DNA from 4 places in the Lactobacillus sp. M44 genome. Region 3 is predicted to be linked to each of the others. Evidence: predicted binding sites of a transcription regulator. Region 3 holds the regulator's gene; each other region holds the start of a gene.
The links. The regulator HrcA, encoded in region 3, represses chaperone genes, less so after heat shock. The targets are predictions, from matches to a motif close to TTAGCACTCNNNNNNNNNGAGTGCTAA.
Positions count from the first base shown of each region.

Region 1: a site for HrcA is predicted at 4,382-4,408, ahead of AC38BG_RS02475 (ATP-dependent Clp protease ATP-binding subunit). Genes of this name have one in related genera too.
Region 2: a site for HrcA is predicted at 3,166-3,192, ahead of AC38BG_RS06960 (ATP-dependent Clp protease ATP-binding subunit). Genes of this name have one in related genera too.
Region 4: a site for HrcA is predicted at 4,086-4,112, ahead of groES (co-chaperone GroES). Genes of this name have one in related genera too.

Region 1 covers NZ_CM176707.1:503,427-509,334, reverse strand. Annotated here, with positions in the region: gene AC38BG_RS02490 (hypothetical protein) at 1-699, shown strand, start outside; gene AC38BG_RS02485 (PAS domain-containing protein) at 770-1,189, shown strand; gene AC38BG_RS02480 (Gfo/Idh/MocA family protein) at 1,200-2,165, shown strand; gene AC38BG_RS02475 (ATP-dependent Clp protease ATP-binding subunit) at 2,236-4,326, opposite strand; gene AC38BG_RS02470 (alpha/beta hydrolase) at 4,480-5,340, opposite strand; gene AC38BG_RS02465 (PTS sugar transporter subunit IIC) at 5,327-5,908, opposite strand, start outside.
Region 2 covers NZ_CM176707.1:1,433,105-1,439,012, reverse strand. Annotated here, with positions in the region: gene AC38BG_RS06970 (peptide chain release factor 3) at 1-498, shown strand, start outside; gene AC38BG_RS06965 (DUF1827 family protein) at 539-817, opposite strand; gene AC38BG_RS06960 (ATP-dependent Clp protease ATP-binding subunit) at 928-3,123, opposite strand; gene AC38BG_RS06955 (hypothetical protein) at 3,243-3,449, shown strand; gene AC38BG_RS06950 (phosphocarrier protein HPr) at 3,570-3,836, shown strand; gene ptsP (phosphoenolpyruvate--protein phosphotransferase) at 3,836-5,569, shown strand; gene spx (transcriptional regulator Spx) at 5,801-5,908, shown strand, end outside.
Region 3 covers NZ_CM176707.1:1,041,244-1,047,151, forward strand. Annotated here, with positions in the region: gene infB (translation initiation factor IF-2) at 1-1,048, shown strand, start outside; gene AC38BG_RS05085 (ribosome-binding factor A) at 1,062-1,418, shown strand; gene truB (tRNA pseudouridine(55) synthase TruB) at 1,465-2,358, shown strand; gene AC38BG_RS05095 (bifunctional riboflavin kinase/FAD synthetase) at 2,371-3,309, shown strand; gene hrcA (heat-inducible transcriptional repressor HrcA) at 3,460-4,461, shown strand; gene grpE (nucleotide exchange factor GrpE) at 4,472-5,047, shown strand; gene dnaK (molecular chaperone DnaK) at 5,068-5,908, shown strand, end outside.
Region 4 covers NZ_CM176707.1:1,373,801-1,379,708, forward strand. Annotated here, with positions in the region: gene mutS (DNA mismatch repair protein MutS) at 1-2,008, opposite strand, end outside; gene groL (chaperonin GroEL) at 2,113-3,738, opposite strand; gene groES (co-chaperone GroES) at 3,758-4,042, opposite strand; gene glmM (phosphoglucosamine mutase) at 4,277-5,629, opposite strand; gene AC38BG_RS06685 (CdaR family protein) at 5,652-5,908, opposite strand, start outside.

The DNA of each region.
Region 1 (5,908 bases), 540 kb from region 3:
AAAATGCAAAATCAAGAATTGACTAGTGGTAATATGCAACAAATCTTAAAAATTCAAGAAGGCTCTAATCTTACTGCTATGAAAACTCAAGCTAGTTGGGGAGGCAACCCTTCTGTAATGCAAGTAGCTACATATATGAGTCAAAATAATAAAACTAAAGAAATATCTGAATGGATTAATAACCAAAATGTTTTTGTTAATGTCCAAAAATCTTGGTACAAATCTCCTATCAAGCCATTACTTGGTACTGATTATCAAACTTATTATAGTCAATTATTAGCTAATCAATCTGGACTTGATTTTCCAAAATCTGTACTTAACAAGATGAAAGTAAAAGACAATATCACTTCGTATACTCTTAGCTATAAAATAAAATCATCAGATAGCACTTTAGGAAAGCAAATTGTTGAAAATGTCATCACTTCATCTCAAGACAAAACCATGGGTAAAACTTTTAGTGATGCATTATCAAAAGGTCAATTTAAAGACTATGAAATTCAAGCTGTCATTAACAAAAAAGACAACAAACTAACTAGCTTATATTATTCAGTTGATTTGTCTGTTGGTGGTACTCAAAAAATGACTGTTCAACAATCATTTACTAAACTTGGCACTCAAGATAATTTAGTTATTCCAAATAATGTATTGCAAAATGCCAAAGATATTAAAGAATTAACGGCTAGTCAACCTAAAAATTAATAAAAACAAAAAGCGCTGTCATATGTGTTAAACTAATCATACATGACAGTCTTTTTTATGAGGTGCGATTATGGAAAAAATAAAGTTAGTTGGTGGAGCATTATCAATTAAGCAATTAAATGCAATTTTTGAAACTATTCCGCAAGAATTTGATGTATTAGATGAAAATGATGTTGTAGTTTGGTCATCAATGAACAAGCATCGTTTATTTCCCAGAACTGAAAAAGATATTGGAAAAACAGTTTATGAGGTGCATCCAGGACATTCACAAGATAAGGTTAAAGCCGTTTTAAAACAAATGAAAAGTGGTGACAGAAGTCACATAAGCATTAATGTTAAAAAAGGTGACACACCAATCAATATTAGCTTTTATGCGTTATATGACGATCTTAACTATATTGGCTGTATTGAAGTAGTGCAGCCAATTAGCGAATTTCAAGTTAAGGGCAGTTTTATTCGTAATATCAAAAATATGATTTTTAAAAAATGAGGTAATCTAAATGAAATTAGGTATTGTAGGTTCAGGAATGATTGTTCATATGTTTTTACCAATCGCAAAACAAATTCCAGGATTGCAACTAGCTGCTATTACAACAACTAAACATAGTGAACAAGTAGGCAAAGAATTAGCTAAAAAATATACTATTGCCAAAACTTATACTAATTATGATGAAATGCTTGATAGTTCCGATGTCGACACCATTTATATTTGTGTGCCAAATTCTTTACATTATGAATACTCAAAAAAAGCTATCCTTGCAAATAAAAATGTAATCTGTGAAAAACCATTTGTCACAAAACTTGCGCAACTACAGGAGCTGCGTTTATTAGCTGAAAAACAAGATGTGATTTTTGTCGAAGCAATTAAAAATATCTATTTACCAAACTTCAATGCAATCAAAGAAAACCTTGCTAGAATAGGCAAAATTCACATAATCAACTTAAATTATACGCAATATTCTAGCCGCTATGATGCTTTTTTAGACGGTAAAATAGCACCTGCATTTGATCCAACAAAAGATGGTGGAGCTTTGATGGACATTGGCATTTACAACATTCATTTATTAACTGCATTATTTGGTAAAGCCCATGCTGTTAAATATTATCCAAATGTCCAACGCAGAATTGATACATCAGGTATTTTAATAGCTAGCTATCATGATAGCAAACAAGCAAGTCTAATTGCAGCAAAAGATTCTTCTGCACCAGCTAGAAGCTTTATTGAAGGAGAAAATGGTTCTATTTATATCAATGGTCATATTAATGAACTTCCTGACTTTACAGTAGCTGTTAAAGGCCAAGATGAAGAAAATTTTAACTTTAATGAACATGACGATATGGTTGATGAGTTCCTAGCTTTTGAAGATATGGTTGACACTCACAACATAGAAGCTAGTAAGCAAGCTCTTCAAGAATCAGAAGATGTCTGCAGCATTTTAGAACAAGCTCGCAGCAGTTATATGTAAAAAAGTATAGAACCAAAACAAAAAGGCAATGCGCTTTGAAATTACGCATCGCCTTTTAATTTAGTTAATTTTACTTTTTAACTTCTTTTTTATCTTCATCAGATTTGATTTCTGGTGCAATATCTGCAATGATTTCACCATTTAAGTATAGATGTTTATCATCTGCTGTGAATTTGACTTCTGTAGTCTTTGGATAAGCCATAATCAATTTAGCTGCTGGAGTTTCCAAATCATGTTCAACTACTCTTCTTAATGGACGAGCACCGAATTCTTTGTCATAACCTTTCTTAGCCAAATATTTCTTAGCTTTCAAGTCAACAGTCATTTTAATATCACGTTTTGCAAGTGATGATTCCATCTTTTTCAAGTAAAGATCAATAATCTTCAACATATCTTCTTGAGTTAATGGGTTAAATGGAACAATTGCATCTAATCTGTTCAAAAATTCAGGTCTGAAGTAATGCTCTAATGCTTTAATTAATGCTGCATGATCATACTTACCATTCTTCAACAAGTTATCTGAAAATCCTGCATTAGAAGTCATAATCAAAATTGTATCTTTAAATGATACTGTACGACCTTGTGCATCAGTTAATCTACCATCATCCATTATTTGCAATAATGCATTAAAGACTTGTGGGTTAGCTTTTTCAATTTCATCAAACAGAATCAAGCTGTATGGTTCGTGGCGAACTTTTTCAGTTAATTGACCACCTTCACCATAACCTACATAACCTGGAGCTGAACCAATTAATTTATTAACAGCCATTTCATCTTGATACTCAGACATGTCTAATCTGATCAAGTGATCTTTTGAACCAAATAATTGAATAGCCAATTGTTTTGCAAGTTCAGTCTTACCAACACCAGTAGGACCAGTTAACAAAAATGATCCAGTAGGACGGTCAGAATCTTTAAAGACTTGTTTACGTGCAATTGCATCAGTAATAATATCAATTGCATTGTCTTGGTCAATTACGACTTCCTTTAATTTCTTAGCAAGATCCTTGTCTTTTTGAGCTTCATCGGCATGTAATTCACTCATTGGAATCTTAGTCTTTTGCTCAATTAAAGCATAGATATCCTTGCCAGTTACTACAGGTGTATTAGTCTTATTAACTTTCTTTAAATCAGCTTGCAAAGCATCAATTTGCTTTTTGTATTCGCCGGCTTGTTTATAATCTTCATCTTTTGCAGCTTCGGCTTTTTTAGCTTGCAAAGCATGAATCTTATTTTTCAAAGCAGTCTCATCTTTTGGTTGAGCACTTAGTGACTTTTTGGCACCAGCTTCATCAATTAAGTCAATAGCTTTATCTGGTAAATATCTACCTTGAATGTATCTTTGTGATAATTCAACAGCTAATTTAATAGCATCTTCATCATATTTTACATGGTGGAATTTTTCATATTTTTCTTTTAAGCCATTCAAAATCTTAATTGCGACAGCTGCAGTAGGTTCTTCAACTTGTACTGGTTGGAATCTACGCTCTAGTGCAGGGTCATGTTCAATTCTCTTGTATTCACTAGTAGTAGTTGCACCAATCAACTTGATTTCACCACTAGCTAATGCAGGTTTCAAAATATTAGCAGCATCCCCATTATTATTTTCAGAATCTGTACTACCAGCACCTACAATGTTATGCAATTCGTCAATGAACAAAATAATATTAGGATTCTTCTTAGCTTGATCGATTACACCCTTCAATTTTTCTTCAAATGAACCACGTAAACTAGATCCAGCAACCATATCATTAATATTAATTGCAATGATATGCATATCCTTCATCTTAGCTGGAACTTTGCCTTCAGCGATTCTTTCAGCAAGACCTTCAACAATTGAAGTTTTACCAACACCAGCAGGTCCCACTAAAACAGGATTATTTTTCTTACGACGTGACAATATTTCAATTACAGTATCAATTTCTTGATCACGGCCAATAACTGGGTCATATTTATTTTTCTTTGCTTGTTCAACTAAGTCAACCCCAATAGGCTTTTGGGTTTCTGCATTATTGTTATTTGCTTGTCCCATTTGAGGTCTATTGGAACTACTTGAAAATTGGATAGGAATAGATCCATTATTTAGATTATTTCTATTATTAAAGAAAGAACTATTTAATTGTTTGAATAAGTCATCAAAATCATCATCAAATTCAGCCATATTTCAACACTCCTTTAAAAGTGAAATAAATTAATATTTATTATTCCATATCAAATTAGCACTCTCTATATCGGAGTGCCAGACTCTAATCACACTCATTATAGCAGGTCTAAAATTTAGTGCAAGGGTTTTACTACTAAAATTTTATGAAAATTAGCGCCCTATTCTATTTCTTCTTCTATTGTTTCTAGTAGGGCTTAGCAGATATTGTTTTATGATCTCGACTACTTGTTGATTTTGAGGAAGTGATGAATGTTGGGCGCTACTTCCTGTAACTGTCATAGTGGTATAGTGTGCAACTTGTTCTTGATAAATATATTTTCCCGCTTCCACACTGTTTTCTGGGACTCGTCCATCAGATTCATAATTTTCACCACCAGAAACAGATATAACTGTTAAAGTTTTAGGTATTTTTTCTCTATTTGCAATAAAATCAGATAACATCTGTGTCTTATGTTCAATATTATTTTCATTAAAATTAAAAGGAGTACCTAATGTCATTAATTTTCTGATAGTTATTTCACTAGAATAATCTGAATAATAGTTTTCCAGCCAATCTGTCCAGATTAATCCCCCATTCGAATGACCAAAAGCTTTGAAATTATTAAATTTATATTGCTGCTCTATTTGCTTAAATGCTTTATTAAACAACTTGGTTTGGATTTTGATATTGTTATAACCATCTTTATTATTTTCAAATCCTACAACAATAAAGGGTTCATTATCATCTTTTCTAATTGTCCCAGAATAAGATAAAGCTCCTGCATTTGATACTTTTACTTTTAGTAAACTATGTTTTTTCTGAGTACCCTTATTTAACAAATCAACTAATTCATTAAATCTATCTATCGTTGCACTAGATCCTGGCACCATGATTACAGGCGACATTAAAGATTTACGTCTTTGAGCCATTAATCGGTTAGTTTTTTGCATCCAGAATCCTGTTGGGATCGCCAAAATTATCAATATTGCGGCAGTAAATACTATCCATGACCAATTTTTATGCCACTTCATCCATAATCATCTCTCTTTGACGTACACGAGTTTCTACTTTTTCATGAATAATGATAAAGGGCATAAATATTGCAATATCAAGAATCATTAAAAAAATAGAAAAAATTACTGTTTGATATGCCCCATTTGTTGCAACAAATGCTATTAATGGACCTGGCGTCCCTGATAAGACAGGATATACACTTGCTGGGATTAAATGAAGAAAAATTGCAGCCCCTGCAAACAACATATTAATCCCTGGAATTATTACCCAAGGAATCAAATATACTGGATTAAACAATACTGGAATCCCTACAAATAACGCATTGCTAGAATTAAAAATTACTGGTATAAAAGTTGATCTAGCCAGTGTAACGATTTCTTCATTATGGTTGTACATGAATATTATCAAAATAATAGCTAATGCTAAACCTGAGCTGCCCATAGTTCCATATGACTTAATCAATGCATCCCCTAAATATTTATTAGGTACATTCCAGCTTGAGTTGTGCTCTAAAGCATAATTTAAATTTACACTACCATTTGCAGTACCACTTGCTGCAAGCAATGAGTTCAAAGGTATACTGAA
Region 2 (5,908 bases), 390 kb from region 3:
GCTGGAGATATTGTAGGGTTATATGATACTGGTAATTTCCAGATAGGAGATAGTATCTATGCCGGAAAGCGTAAGATAGTTTATCCACCACTACCAGAATTTACTCCTGAATTATTTATGAGAGTAACTGCTAAAAATGTGATGAAACAAAAATCATTTCATAAAGGGATGAATCAGTTAGTTCAAGAAGGAGCGATTCAGTTATACCGCAACTATTCAACAGATGATTATATTTTAGGAGCTGTAGGTCAATTACAATTTGAAGTTTTCCAATTCAGAATGAAAAATGAATATAATTCTGAAGTAGAAATGACTCCTTTAGGTCATCGTGTTGCACGCTGGATTGATCCTGATCAATTAGATCCCAAAATGTCTAGTTCACGTAACTTATTAGTAAAAGATCGCTATGGTAATCCATTGTTTTTATTTGAAAATGCATTTGCAGAACGCTGGTTCCATGATAAGTATCCAGATGTCAAATTAACAGAAAAATTGTAAAAAAAAGAAGATTCAAGTTTACACGAACTTGAATCTTTTTTTAACGCTTGCAACTAATTGCAATAACTTTTTGACTATTATCAACAGTTAAATTATATGTTGTATCTTTTTTGATTAAACGATTAATTACAAATTGAATTTCGTCATCACGAATTCTGCGATCATGATTTTCTAAGACAATTTCAATTTCATCAGGTGATTCAGTATATACAACTGAAGTATTGCCTAAAGAATAAACTTTAACATATTGTGCATTTGTTGAATTAAGCTGATTTTGTACTAATTGTGCATATGAGTTTGTTACATCTATTAAGTGCATATGGTTACCTCTGCTTTATATCTGTTTTCTACACATTTATTATACTCTAATTGGTATATAAAATAAGCAAAAAAAAGAAACATCAAATGATGTTTCTTAGGTAGTATACATTATTTTGCTTGAACAGTTGCTTGCTTATTTGCTTCACTAATTTCAATATTGCCATTAGCATCCAAATCGGCAAGTAAGTCTTTTCCATTTGGATGATCTAGTTCATAATCAGCAACCTTGTCTTCAATTTCTTCTTGAATTGTACGACGCAATGGACGAGCTCCCATAGTAGGATCATATCCATCAGTAACTAATTTATCTTTAGCACGATCAGTTACATCAACATGGATTCCTTGGTCTTTGATCATTTCGTTGCTCTTTAAAAGCATTAAATCAACAATCTTGATCAAGTCTTCTTTAGTTAAAGCATTGAATTCAATGACATCATCTAATCTGTTTAAAAATTCAGGTTTAAAGAATTGATTCATTGAATGTCTTGCATTAGCTTTTTGATCATCATTTTCCGCACTAAAACCAACACTTGCAGTCTTAATACCTTGACCTGCATTAGAAGTCATAATGATGATTGTATCTTTAAATGAAACTGTTCTACCTTGTGAATCAGTTAATCGACCATCATCTAGAATTTGTAAGAACAGGTTCAAAACATCTGGATGAGCTTTTTCAATTTCATCAAGTAAGATCAAACTGTATGGGTTATGACGAACCTTTTCAGTTAATTGTCCAGCTTCTTCATATCCAACATAACCTGGTGCTGATCCGATTAATTTAGAAACAGAATATGGTTCCATATATTCAGACATATCAAATCTGATCATAGCATCTTCAGAGCCAAACATAGTTTTAGCTAATTGTTTAGCAAGTTCTGTTTTACCAACACCAGTTGGTCCTACAAATAAAAATGATCCAATTGGACGACCAGATTTGTTAAAACCAATTCTATTACGACGAATAGCACGAGCAACTTTTTCTACAGCAGCAGTTTGCCCAATTACATTTTTGTCCAAATCACTTGCTAAGTTTTGTAAGTGTTGTTCTTCTTGTTTTTGGATATCACCAACAGGGATGTTGGTCTTTTCTTCAACTATCTTGTTCATGATCTTATTGGTGATGACAGGTGATTTATCTGGATCAACTTTTTGATCTTTCAGCTTGTCATATTTATCAATTTGATCACGGTAATATGCGGCTTTCTCATAATCTTCATTTTTAAGTGCATCTTGCTTTAATTGCTCAGCTGCTTTGATTCTTTCCGCAATTTTTTCTTTATCGACAAATGGAATTGTCAAATTCATTCTAGAACCTGATTCGTCTAATAAGTCAATTGCCTTATCTGGTAAGTATCTATCTTGAATATAGCGAGAAGATAACTTAGCAGCAGCTTCAATTGCGTCATCAGTGTATTTAACATGGTGGTAGTCTTCATAACGCTTTTGAATACCCTTTAAAATTCTGATTGTTTCATCAATTGAAGGCTCTTTTACTTCAACTGGTTGAAATCTTCTTGCTAAAGCAGAATCTTTTTCAATATCACGGAATTCTTTAATTGTAGTAGCACCAATTAATTGTAATTCACCTCTAGCTAATGCAGGTTTAATGATGTTGCCAGCATCCATACCACCTTCGGCATTACCTGCACCTACAATTTCATGGATTTCATCTATAAATAAGATGATGTCATCATGATCTTGTAATTCCTTGATTAATTGCTGCATTCGTTGTTCGAATTGACCACGAATGCCAGTACCTTGAACTAGTGATACTACATTTAATGAAATGATTCTTTTGCCTTGCAATTTAGCTGGAACAGAACCATCAACAATAGCTTGTGCTAATCCTTCAACAACAGCAGTTTTACCAACACCAGCTTCACCAATTAAAACTGGATTATTTTTAGTTCTGCGGTTTAAAATTTCAATTACACGTGCAATTTCTTTATCACGACCAATAACTGGATCAATTTTGCCTTTTTTAGCTAATTCAGTTAAATCAGTACCATATTGATCAAGTAATGACTTACGACCGTTATTTCGATTGTTGCCACCACCATTAACCCCCATTTGCATTCTTGGGTCTTGGTTTTGGTTAGGCATTTGTCCTTGGTTGCGGGCATTTATTGCATTAAAGAGATCATCAAAATCTCCAAAAAATTCATTATTATTCATATTATTACCTTGTTGCATTCTTAATTTTTGATAACATTGTTGGCATAAATCAATATCAAGACTCTGTCCATTCACCACGGTATGTACATGAATAGAAGCTGGTCTTTGATGACAATTTTGACATAACATAGGATTGCCGCCTTTCTGATTTAAACTGACACTATTGTATTCTTAGCACTCTATGTAGTCAAGTGCTAAGACTCGTGAACAACTATTTTTTTGTAAGAATTAGAAATTAGAGTATAATAATGAAGGCAAATTTAAAAATAAAGGTAGTAAATATGGATTATGATAAAATTTTATCCGATCTTGTAGAAGGCAAGATCCCTAATTATACTGTTGAAGCTAAAGATGCTTTCTTATTTCAAAAGGCATTGCGGGATTTTGATAAAAGACAATTAATTAGGGGAATTGCACAACGAGGCGGCAGTATTATCTATACGATTAAAAAATAGACCATAATAAACATGTAAACCGTTACATTTTTATTGTTTTAAATGCGTAAACATGATAATCTAATTATCGAATGGGTATTTCTACCATTTTTTATTTTGAAATATAAAGGAGAAAATACAATGGAAAAACGTGAATTTCATATTATTGCAGAAACAGGTATCCACGCACGTCCTGCTACATTATTAGTACAAGCTGCTTCAAAGTTTGGTTCAGATATTAACTTAGAATACAATGGTAAGTCAGTTAACTTAAAGTCTATCATGGGTGTTATGTCACTTGGTGTAGGTCAAGGCGCAGATGTTACTATCACAGCCGATGGTGATGATGCAGCACAAGCTATTGAATCAATTGCCGACACAATGAAGAAAGAAGGATTAGCTGAATAATGACGAAAACATTAAAAGGTATCGCTGCCAGTGATGGTATTGCTGTTGCACCAGCTTATCGCTTGGTTGAGCCTGACCTTTCGTTTTCGAAAGTTTCAGTAAAAGATCCAGATAGTGAACTTGCACGCTTTAAAGCTGCAGTTAAAGATTCAACTGATGAAGTTGAAAACATTCGTCAAACAGCAGAAAAGAACTTGGGAAAGCAAGAGGCTCAAGTTTTTGAAGCTCACTTGATGATTTTAAACGATCCTGAATTTACAGGCGCAATTGAACAAGAAATTAAAGACCAAAGTGTAAATAGTGAATTTGCATTAGATGAAACTGCTCAAAAATTTATTAAGATTTTTGAAGGTATGACTGATAATGCATATATGCAAGAACGCGCAGCCGATGTACGTGATGTATCTAAGAGAATTATGGCTCATTTGCTTGGTAAACAATTACCAAATCCAGCTTTGATTGATCATGAAGTTGTAATTATCGCACATGATTTAACTCCTAGTGATACAGCTCAATTAAACACTAACTTTGTTAAAGGTTTTGCAACTGATATTGGTGGACGTACTGCCCATTCAGCAATCATGGCTCGTTCATTAGAATTGCCAGCAGTAGTTGGTACTAAGTCAATTACTGATGATGTAAAAGATGGTCAACAAGTTATTGTTGATGGGCTTAATGGTACAGTTATTGTTGATCCAACATCTGAAGAAGTTGATGAATACACTGAAAAAGGTGAAGCTTTCAAAAAGCAAAAAGCTGAATGGAAGAAACTAAAGGACGCGCCATCTGAAACTAAAGATGGTAAGCATTTCATTATTGCTGCAAATATTGGTACTCCAAAGGATATGCCAGGAGTTTTAGCTAATGGTGCTGAAGCAATTGGTTTATACAGAACAGAATTTTTATACATGGATTCTGCTGAATTACCAACTGAAGATGATCAATTTAATGCTTATAAAGAAGTATTACAAGGCATGAATGGCAAGCAAGTTGTAATCAGAACTATGGATATTGGTGGGGACAAGCATTTACCATACTTGCCATTACCAGAAGAGATGAATCCATTCTTAGGTTACCGTGCAATCAGAATTTCTTTGAAACAACAAGATATTTTCCGTACACAATTACGTGCCTTACTTCGTGCTTCTGCTTATGGTAAATTAGGTATTATGTTCCCAATGATTGGTACATTACCTGAATTGCGTCAAGCTAAGAAGATCTACAACGAAGAAAAGCAAAAGTTAATTGATGCAGGAGTTAAGATTGGTAGCGATATTCAAGTTGGTATGATGATTGAAGTTCCAGCCGCTGCGATTTTAGCTGACCAATTTGCTAAAGAAGTTGACTTCTTCTCAATTGGAACTAATGACTTGATTCAATACACATTTGCTGCTGACCGTGGTAATGAACATGTTTCATATTTGTATCAACCATATAATCCATCATTATTGCGCCTAATCAAGCATACAATTGATTCTGCACATAAAAATGGTATTTGGTGTGGTATGTGTGGTGAAGCTGCTGGTGATTCAATTATGTTCCCAATTTTGCTTGCAATGGGACTAGATGAATACTCAATGAGTGCTACATCAATTTTAAGAATCAGAAGTGAAATGAAGAAGATTGATACAGCTGATTTGGCAGGTTTAGTTGATAAAGCAATCAATGTTTCTGAAACTAATGATGATAACATTAAATTGGTAAAAGATTTAATGGAAAAAATTAAAGCGTAAATAATTTAAAGAATTTATCCTTATTTTTGTAGGGATAAATTCTTTTTGTTTTTTTGAAAAAATATTTTAAATCTTCATAATTTATTCAAATTTAACTGTTAAATTAATAATGTAGATAAGAAAAAAACTTTAAATATTTTTCAAGAATATACTTACAAAAAGAAAGTAATCGTGCTATAATATTGGCAAAGGAAATAAAATATGGTCTTAGAGATAGGAAAGAGTGGTTATATGGTTAATTTATATGTTTCGCCTAGTTGTACTTCATGTAGAAAGGCTAGAGCTTGGTTAGCCTCACACGATATTCCATTTAAAGAAAGAAATATTTTTTCAGATCCT
Region 3 (5,908 bases):
TGTTGAAGATTTGTTACAAATGATTTTATTGCAAGCAGATGTTCTAGAATTAACTGCAGATCCAGATCAAAAGGCTATTGGAACTGTCGTAGAAGCTCACTTATCACGTGGGAGAGGGCCTGTAGCAGATATCTTAGTTCAACAAGGTACTTTGCATATTGGTGATCCAATTGTTGTTGGTAATACATTTGGTCGAGTTCGTGTTATGACTAATGATAAAGGTCGCCGAGTTAAGAGTGCTACACCATCAATGCCTGTTGAAATTACTGGTTTAAATGATGTACCAGAGTCAGCAGATCGATTTGTCGTATTTGATGACGAAAAAACTGCACGTAGTGTTGGTGAACAACGTGCTCAAAATGCATTAAGAAAACAACGTGAACAAGTACAACATGTTACTTTAGATAATTTGTTTGATACTATGAAACGTGAAAACATGAAAGAAGTTGACATTGTTTTAAAGGCTGATACTCAAGGATCTGTTGAAGCATTGCAACAAGCTTTGGAAAAAATTGATGTTGAAGGCGTTCGTGTAAATATTATTCATGCAGGCGTTGGTGCAATTAATGAATCTGATGTAACTTTAGCTAGTGCATCTAATGGATTTATTATTGGTTTTAATGTTCGTCCAACTGCAACTGCTAAAGATCAAGCAGCAACTGATGAAGTAGATATTCGTTTATATAGTATTATTTATAAGGCAATTGATGACGTTGAAGCTGCGATGAAGGGTATGCTAGAGCCAACTTATGAAGAAAAAGTCACTGGTAATTTAACTGTACGTGAAATCTGGAAAGTTTCAAAAGTTGGTACAATTGCAGGTGCTTTTGTTGATAGTGGATATGTTACTAGAGACTCTGGAATTCGTGTAGTTCGCAATGGTGTTGTTATCTATGACGGAAAAGTAGCATCTTTGAAGAGATTTAAAGATGATGTTAAAGAAGTTAAGCAAGGTTTTGATTGTGGACTAACAATTGAAAACTATAATGATATCAAAGTTGATGACGAACTTGAAGCTTATGAAATGCAAGAGGTAAAGCCTCAGTAGTTAGGAGGTTTATATGAAACATCGTATTGGCCGTGTTGAAGGTGAAATTCTACGCGAGTTAACTACAATATTGCAAAAAAAGATTCGTGATCCAAGACTGCGTGAAGTTACAATTACAGCAGTTGAAGTCACAAATGATTTTTCATATGCAACAATTTATTACAGCTTATTGACTGAAAACAAGAAAAAAGAAGAGGAAGTTCAAGAAGGGTTAGAAAAAGCTAAAGGAATGATGCGTCATTTACTTGGTCAAGAACTAACTGTTTATAAAGTTCCTGAATTAATCTTCAAACGTGATACTTCAGTACAATATGGTAGTAAAATTGATAAATTGATTGCAAAAATAAAAAAAGAAGATCAAGAAAGATAATATATAAAAGCGTCACATTGTGACGCTTTTATATTAGGTGAGAAAAATGATAAATGGAATAATTGTTGTTAATAAGCCTAAAGGCATGACAAGTGCTGATGTAGTTTATAAGCTACGAAAAATTTTACATATAAAAAAAATTGGTCATGCTGGAACATTAGATCCTGATGTTACTGGGGTTTTGCCAATTGCGATTGGACAGGCGACTAAGTTAATTGATTTAATGCATACAAAGTCTAAAAAGTATCAAGGCTCTGGAATTTTGGGCTATAGTACAGATAGTTATGATATATCAGGAACAGTTTTAGAAAGAAGACCACTTTTGCAAAAAATTACCGCAGATAAAATTCAAAGTACTATGGATACTTTTTTAGGTACAATTGAACAAGTGCCGCCAATTTATTCTGCTATCAAGGTAAATGGAAAACATTTATATGAATATGCTAGAGCTGGTATAGAAGTTGAAAGACCAATTCGAAAAGTAAATATTGATGAATATAAATTATTAAATAAACCAGAATATGATGCAGCTAATCAACAAGAAACTTTTGATTTTGAAATTGAATGTAGCAAAGGCACTTATGTCAGATCATTAGTTAATGATTTAGGTACAAAATTAGATATTCCTGCAGTGATGTCAAATTTGATTCGTACAAATAGTGCCGGATTTGATTTAAAACAAAGTGTAACTTTAGAGCAATTACAAGAAGATACAAATCAAATTGATAAGTGGTTAATTTCACTTGAAGATTTTTTTGCAAACTATCCAACAATTAATTTGACTGAAAAGCAATGGCAAAAAGTAAAAAATGGTAATCAAATAGTATTAGATACTGATGAAAAAAAAGTAGCTTTACGCTACAATAATAAAGTTAAGGCAATATATAAATTATCTGGTAGCATATATACTCCAGAAATGATGCTATTGCAAAATAGTTAGTGAGGTTATTGTGTGCAGATTATTCATATAAAATATCCAATTACTAAAAATATTATTCCAGGAAAACTTGTTTTAGCTCTAGGCTTTTTTGATGGGGTTCATTTAGGTCACCAACGTTTAATAAAAGAAGCTCATGATATTGCTATAAAAAAGAAATTACCATTAATGGTATTGACTTTTAACAAGCACCCCAAAGAAATATACGCACATGCAACAAATTTTAATTATCTTACAACACTTGATGAAAAAGCTGATTTAGTTGAAAAATTGGGGGCTGATTATTTAGGAATATTAGAATTTACTTCGGCATTTAGTCAGATATCACCTAAACAATTTGTCGATAATGTACTTGTCAGATTAAATGCAGATACTGTTGTTGCTGGATTTGACTATACTTTTGGACCAAAAGAAATTGCTAATATGATTACTATGAAACAAATGTCTAAAGGACGTTTTGATGTGGTGACATTGCCTGAACAGACTTTTGATGGAATAAAAATTGGTTCAACTGCTGTTAGAAAAGCAATAATTGAAGGTAGAATGATTTATGCGTCAAAATTATTAGGATACCATTATAAACTTAGTGGCAAAGTAGGGCATGGCTTAAGAAATGGTCATAAATTGAGTTTCCCTACAATTAACTTGAGATCATATGGTTCAAAAATAATTCCAAAAGTTGGTGTATATGCAACAAAAACTAAAGTTAATAATCATTGGTATGATTCTATGACTAGTGTTGGTTATAATCCAACAATAGGTAACAATAACCATATTTTTATTGAATCAAATTTATTTAATTTTGATGAAGATGTATATGATAAACCAGCCACTATTGAATGGTTTAAATATTTGCGTGGAGAAATAAAATTTAATAATTTGGATCAATTAAAAAAACAAATGATTATGGATAAAAAGCATGTTCAGGAATATTTTGAAAGTGTGAAAAAATAAATTATTTTTCAAAAAAATTAGCAAAGCACTTGATTTAGTGCTAATTTCCTGGTATCTTATTCATTGTTAGCACATAAGACAAATGAGTGCTAAATAAGAGGCGATAGTATGTTAACTGAACGTCAAGAATTGATTTTAAAAACAATCATTATGGACTTTGCTCAGACACACGAGCCTGTTGGTTCAAAGACCGTTATGCAGCAATTACCTATTAAGGTGTCTAGTGCAACAATTAGAAATGAAATGGCTTATTTGGAACACAAAAATTTGATTGAAAAAACACATTCATCAAGTGGTAGAATTCCTTCAAGTCAAGGGTATAGATATTATTTAGACAATTTGATAGAACCTTTAGAATTGCCTAGCTCTGTATATACAAAAATCATTTCATTATTAGATCAACCATTTAATCAAGTCAATGAAATTGTTGAGCAGGCAGCTAAAATATTGTCAAATTTAACTAATTATACAGCCTTTGCTGAAGGCCCTGAAGCTGTAAATACAAAAATTACGGGCTTTAGGATAGTTCCACTGTCTAATCGCCAAGTTATGGCGATATTAGTTACTGATGATGGTAATGTTCAAAACCAAGTATATACGCTACCAAATAACATTAATGGAACTGAAATTGAACGAGCTGTTCGTTTATTAAATGATAATTTAGTTGGTCATTACATCAATGAAATTTCAATGGATTACTTGCACAAGATAGGTTTAGGTAATATTGATAATAATTCATTTGATTTGTTAAAACTGGTTGATGATGTTGTCAAAGATGCTGCCAGTGATCAGATGTATGTTGATGGGCAAATAAATTTATTGAGTAATTCCAAATTGGAAAACCCAAAACAAATTAAATCTTTATATCAACTATTGCAGGATAATAGTTTTTCAGATTTAATGAATCCTGAGACCAAAACTAAAAAAGGACCATACAGTGTTAGAGTAAAACTAGGTTCTGAGATGCCTAGTCAGTTACTAGAAAATTATAGTTTATTAACTGCTGAATATAATGTTGGAAATCATGGTAAAGGAACAATTGCGTTGCTAGGACCTACTAACATGCCATATTCACAGATGATAGGGTTACTGGAATATTTTAGTAATGAATTGGCTAAGAAATTATTAGATTATTATGGTGGCTTTAAATAAGGAGGGCATTTTGAGCGATAAAGAGTTTCCTAGTGAAAAAGATTTAAATCAAGAAAATGAAAAGACAAAAGAAAATATAAAAAAAGAAGATACTAAAAAAACTAGTGAAAAAACAGATGAAATAAAAAAGTTATCTGATTCTCTAGCTAAATTAATGGATACTAATAAAGAACTTGAAGATAAGTTTTTACGTAGTCAAGCTGAAATTCAAAATGCTCAAAATAGATATGCTAAAGAACGAGCACAATTGATTAAATATGAGTCACAAACTTTGGCAAAAGATGTTTTACCAGCAATTGATAATTTAGAGCGTGCACTGCAAGTAAAAGTTGATGATGACGCTTCAAAGCAATTGAAAAAAGGTGTTCAAATGACCTTAGATGCATTAGTAAAAGCATTAAATGATCATGGTATTACTGAAATTGAAGCTGATGGTCAAAAATTTGATCCGACCATTCATCAAGCAGTTCAAATGACAACTGCTCAAAATGATGATCAAAAAGACCATGTTGTTCAAGTGCTTCAAAAAGGTTATTTATATAAAGATAGAACATTAAGACCAGCAATGGTTATCGTGGCACAATAAGAGAGGAAGTTAAATTAATAATGGCAAAAGTTATTGGTATTGATTTAGGAACTACAAACTCTGCAGTTGCAGTACTAGAAGGAAAAGAACCTAAGATTATTACAAATCCAGAAGGAAATCGTACAACACCATCTGTAGTTGCATTTAAAGATGGTGAAATTCAAGTTGGTGAAGTTGCTAAAAGACAAGCTATTACTAACCCTAACACAATCGTTTCAATCAAACGTCACATGGGTGAAGCTGGATATAAAGTTAAAGTTGGAGACAAGTCATATACACCACAAGAAATTTCAGCTATGATTTTACAATACATCAAGAAGTTTTCTGAAGATTATCTTGGTGAACCTGTAAAAGACGCTGTTATTACTGTACCTGCTTATTTTAACGACGCTCAAAGACAGGCAACTAAAGATGCTGGTAAGATTGCTGGTTTAAATGTTCAAAGAATAATCAATGAACCTACTGCATCTGCTTTAGCATATGGTCTAGATAAAGATGATAAAGATGAAAAAATCTTGGTTTATGACCTTGGTGGTGGTACTTTTGATGTTTCTGTCCTTGAATTAGGTGATGGAGTATTTCAAGTATTATCAACTAATGGTGATACTCACTTAGGTGGGGATGATTTTGATCAACGTATTATGAATTGGTTGATTGACAACTTCAAGCAAGAAAATGGTGTTGATTTATCTAAAGATAAGATGGCACTGCAACGTTTGAAAGATGCAGCTGAAAATGCTAAAAAGGATTTATCTGGTGTTTCTCAAACTCATATTTCACTTCCATTTATTTCTGCAGGTGAAACTGGTCCTTTACACTTGGAAGCCGATTTAACAAGAGCTAAATTTGATGAATTAACTC
Region 4 (5,908 bases), 330 kb from region 3:
CTTCACTCATTTCAACCATAAAAGTGCTTTGTCCAGAAATCAAATCATCTGCCGCACCAATGCGAGTAAAAATTTGATCAAAAATTGGTAATATAGCTTTATCTGCAGGTACAAAACTGCCTATCTGCGCCATTATTGCAATTAGTGCCATCTGGCGCATATAAGTGCTTTTACCTGACATATTAGGTCCAGTAATCAAAAAAGTATTAATATCCTTATTCATATCCACATCATTTGGAATATATGAACCTGCACTCATAACTTGCTCTACTACTGGATGACGTCCATTAGTGATATCAATAGTGTTTTGTTCATCAAAGAGCGGCCGCACATAATTATTTTGCTCACTATCGACCGCAAAACTAGTCAAAACATCTAATGTGGCTAGTTTATTAGCTAATTTTTGTAATTGTGGGATGTATTCTTTAACAAATTCACGCAACTTAACAAATAAATCATATTCTAAGCCAGTTGATTTTTCTTGTGCCTCTAAAATTAAACTTTCATGCTCTTTTAACTCTGGTGTAATGTAGCGCTCTGCATTAGTCAGGGTTTGCTTTCTTGTATAACGATCTAGTGGCACCTTATTTTTATTTGAATTTGTAACTTGAATATAATAACCAAAGACTTTATTAAAGCCAACTTTTAAAGTCTCAATTCCAGTTTTTTGACGCTCATCTACTTCTAATTGTGCAAGCCACTTTTTTCCATTTGCCATAGCATCTTTATAACGGTCTAATTGTTGATCGACTCCTGCTCTTATTAATTGTCCATCACCTGTAGTAATCGGAGGATTGTCAACCAATGTTTTAGTGATATGGTTTGAAATAGAGGTTAAAGGATCTAAATTTTGAGCAAAATCTATTAAAACTTGATTGCCAGATTGAACTAAGTTTTCACGAATCTTCGGCACTGCCTGCAAAGAATGTGCTAATTGTAATAATTCTCTAGGATTAACATTGCCAAAAGCGATTCTTCCAGTTAATCTTTCTAGATCATAAACCCCTTTTAGTGAATCAATCACATTTTCTCTAGTAAAAAATTCATCTAGCATTGCTTGAACAATATCTTGTCTTTTTAAAATTGCTTTTTTTGAAAGTAGTGGACGCACTAGCCATTGTTTTAATAACCGTCCACCCATAGCAGTTTTAGTATTATCCAGAACCCAGAATAATGAACCCATTTTTTTGCCAGTTTTAGCAGAATTAATTAATTCCAGATTATTTTGGACAGTATGGGACATTTTTAGATATTGAGAAACTTCATAACTTTTTGCAATTTGCAAGTGAGCCAGGCTTCTTTTTTGAGTAACTAATAAATATGCTACAAGTTGTTTGACAGCTTGTTTTTCCATTGTATTAGTCATTTTTTGTTCCACATATGAGATTTCAGAATGCTGACCTTCCAGTTTTACAGGATTAGAGATAGTAATATTAGCCTTTTTGAAAAAATCTTTATTTTTATTAGTTAAATTGCCAGCATAAATTACTTCTTTAGTTCTTAAAGACAGCAACTCATTAGCAACACCTGCAAAATCAGACAAATGTGTTGCATAAATTTCGCCAGTAGATAAATCACTGTATGCTAAACCAAATCCTGACTTTGTCATTACAACTGAAGTTAAAAAATTAGTTTCAGTTGCTTTGTTGGGACCTTCTTGCATCATAGTTCCAGGTGTTATTAGTTGAATGATTCCTCTTTTAACCATCCCTTTAGCAAGTTTTGGATCTTCTAGTTGCTCAACTAGGGCAACTTTATAACCTTTATCAACTAAAGTATTTACATAATTATCTACAGCTAAATGTGGAACTCCTGCCATAGGAATTGGATGAGCTGACTTATTAGATCTGTGAGTTAGAGTTAATTCTAATAACTGTGCTCCTTTAATTGCATCATCTTCAAATAATTCATAAAAATCACCAACGCGATAAAATAAAAAAGCATCTGGATATTGCTCTTTGATTTCATGATATTGTTTCATCATTGGTGTTGAATCAACTTTTGCCATTTAATACCTCATCTAATGAATTTACTAATCTCAATTATACGCTAAAATTAGCCAACAAAAAAAGATCGCTGCACGCGATCTTAATTTATTTACTTATTTAATTTTTACATCATTCCGCCCATACCTGCACCTGGCATTTGAGGAGCAGCCGCTGGTTTTTCTTCAGGAATATCTGCAACTACAGCTTCAGTAGTTAACAACAATGCTGAAATTGATGCAGCGTTTTGTAATGCTGAACGAGTAACTTTGGTTGGATCAATAATACCAGCTTCAACCATGTTTTCCCACTTATCAGTAGCAGCATTGTAACCAATTTCGTTATCTTCATGCTCTAAGTGATCCAAAATTACAGAACCATCCTTACCAGCATTATCAGCAATTTGACGAACTGGTGCGGATAATGCTTCTAATACAATATTAATACCAGTTTGTTCATCGCCTTCTTCTTTCAAGTTGCGGACTGCTTTTTCAACATTTACTAAAGCAGTACCACCACCTGCAACATAACCTTCTTCAACTGCGGCACGTGTTGCGTTCAAAGCATCTTCAATACGGTATTTACGTTCTTTCAACTCAGTTTCAGTAGCAGCACCAACTTTGATTACTGCAACACCACCAGCTAATTTAGCTAAGCGTTCTTGCAATTTTTCACGGTCAAAATCACTTGTTGTATCAGCAATTTGTTTCTTGATCGAATCGACGCGTTCTGCAATAGCTTCTTTTGAACCTGCACCTTCAACAATAGTAGTTGAATCCTTAGTTACAGTAACTTTGCCAGCTTTACCTAATTGGTCGATCTTAGTATCTTTTAATTCTAATCCTAAGTCAGAAGTAATTACCGTACCACCTGTTAATGCAGCAATATCTTCTAGTTGAGCCTTTCTACGGTCACCAAAGCCAGGGGCTTTAACTGCAACGACATTGAATGTACCACGAATCTTGTTCAATACAAGAGTTGGAAGAGCTTCACCTTCAACATCATCAGCAATAATCAATAATGCCTTTCCTTGTTGAACAATTTCTTGTAATAAAGGCAAAATATCTTGAATATTAGTAATCTTCTTATCTGTAATCAAGATATATGGATTATCTAAGTCAGCTTCCATTTTATCGTTATCAGTTACCATGTATTGTGATAAGTAACCACGATCAAATTGCATACCTTCAACTACTGAAAGTTCAGTATCAATACCTTTTGATTCTTCAATAGTGATGACACCATCATGACCTACTTTTTCCATGGCGTCGGCAATTAAGTTACCAACTTCTGGAGAAGCAGATGAAACTGAAGCTACTTGAGCAATTTCTGATTTTGATGAAACTTTATGACTAATCTTGTGCAATTCATCAACTGCAGCTTTAGTAGCTTTTTCAATACCACGACGAATACCTACAGGATTGGCACCAGCAGTAACATTCTTCATACCTTCGCGAACAATTGCTTGGGCTAATACTGTTGCAGTAGTTGTACCATCACCTGCAATGTCATTAGTTTTTTGAGCAACTTCAGAAACTAATTTAGCACCCATATTTTCAAAATGGTCTTTTAATTCAATGCTCTTAGCAATTGTAACACCATCATTAGTAATATCAGGAGCACCATAGCTCTTTTCCAAAACAACATTTCTACCCTTAGGTCCTAAAGTTGTCTTAACAGTATCTGCTAATTTATCTACACCATTTAAAAGTGCTTGTCTTGCATTTTCAGAAAACTTAATATCTTTAGCCATCTATATAACACTCCTTTTATTACTTAATAATTGCTAAAATGTCTTTTTCGTGTAGGACTAAATATTCTTGTCCATCATATTTAAGATTTGTGCCAGAATATTTATCATAAAAGACTACGTCGCCTTTTTTAACGACCATAGGAATTAACTTACCATCGGCTGTACGAGTTCCTTCACCAACTTCAACAACTTCGCCTTCAGTTGGCTTTTCTTTAGCATTAGATGCTAAAACGATTCCACCGACAGATTGCTCTTCTTCTTTTTTTACTTTTACGATCACGCGATCACCAATTGGTTGTAACACGTTTGTCCCTCCTAATTTTAAAATCTATATTCATTGTTATTTCTTAGCACTCATATTAGTTAAGTGCTAACTTACAACTATGATAATAACCCGTTTTTTATAATAATGCAAGAAAAAATTAGCACTTTTAGAATAAATTTGCTAATTATTATATAAAAGCTTGTAGTATCAATGTTTTGAAGCAAACAATTGCAAAAAAAAGAGTTTATCTTATCAATAAACTCCATTTCATAATTAATCACCCATTTGTTCTTGGACTACTTTAACAATTCGATTTACCCATTCATCGGTTACTTGCTGATCTGGACCTTCAGCCATTACACGAAGTAATTCTTGAGTTCCTGATGGTCTAACTAATACACGACCATTGTCTCCCATTTCTTGTTGCACTTGGGCAATAACATCTTGAATTGCTTTGTTTTCTTTCCAAGCCTTTTTATCTTTTACAGGTACATTAATCAATGTTTGTGGGTAATCTTTAAAATCTTTCAATAATTCAGTCAAAGATTTACCAGTCTTTTTCATGACTAGCAATAAATGCAAACCAGTAAGCATCCCATCACCAGTATTATGATAATCACTCATAATAACGTGACCTGATTGTTCACCACCTAAATTATAGCCATGAGCACGCATTTCTTCTGAAACATAGCGGTCACCAACTTGGGTACGAACATTTTTAATGCCTTCTTTTTCTAATGCTTTAGTAAAGCCTAGATTAGACATAACAGTGGTTACAATGGTGTCGTGTTTTAATCTCCCATGTTGTGCTAAATAAGAGCCAATCACGTACATGATGTGATCGCCATCAACTTCATTACCATTTTCATCAACAGCTATACAGCGATCAGCATCACCATCAAAAGCCAAACCTAATTGTGCACCTTGTTTAACAACTTCTTTTTGCAATCTTTCAGTATGAGTTGCACCAACATGATCATTAATATTTAAACCATTTGGATGAGTTGCAATAGTTGTAAAGTCTACATTTAAATCAGCGAATAATCTTGAAATCAAGTGACTTGCAGCACCATTTGCACCATCAATTACAACTTTAATTCCATCTAAGTCTTCAGGAATAGTCTGTTCGATAAATTGAAGATATTTTGAAGCACCTTCATGATAATCAGTTACTGTTCCTAAGCCTTTTGCAGCAGGGCGAGGTAAGTTATCTTCTAGTGCGTCAATTAAGCTTTCAATTTCGCCTTCTTTTTCATCGGATAACTTCAATCCATCACTACCAAAGAACTTAATACCATTATCTTGTACTGGGTTATGTGACGCTGAAATTTGAACACCAGCGTCAGCGCCTTGTGCTCTAACTAAGTAAGATAATCCAGGAGTTGTAATAACACCTAATTCTAATACTTCAATCCCAACTGATAAAAGACCAGAAATCAAAGCATATTCCAATAATTGACCAGAAATTCTAGTATCTCTTGAAACTAAAACACGAGCTCGTTCGCCCTCTTTTTTGCCTTTAGTCAATACATATCCACCATCACGACCTAATTTAAATGCCATTTCAGGTGTCAATACTTTATTAGCAACTCCTCTAACTCCATCTGTACCAAAATACTTTAACATTTATAAACAACCTTTCTACTTTTTATCTTTCAGAATTATTGGCAACTTTAATATCTACATCAACTGAATATCGACTAGCTTTGATTATGCCATCGGGTATTTTCAATTTAATTGATTTGGTCTGAGAATCAGTTACATTTTTTAAATCAACATTAGCGTCAACTTCTTTTATTTTTTTCAATACATCATCTGAGCCATAAATTTCAACTGAATCTTGTGCTGCAGTTAAAGAATATATTTTATTACTATCCTCATTTTGTGAGTTCAGTTTAACTTTAA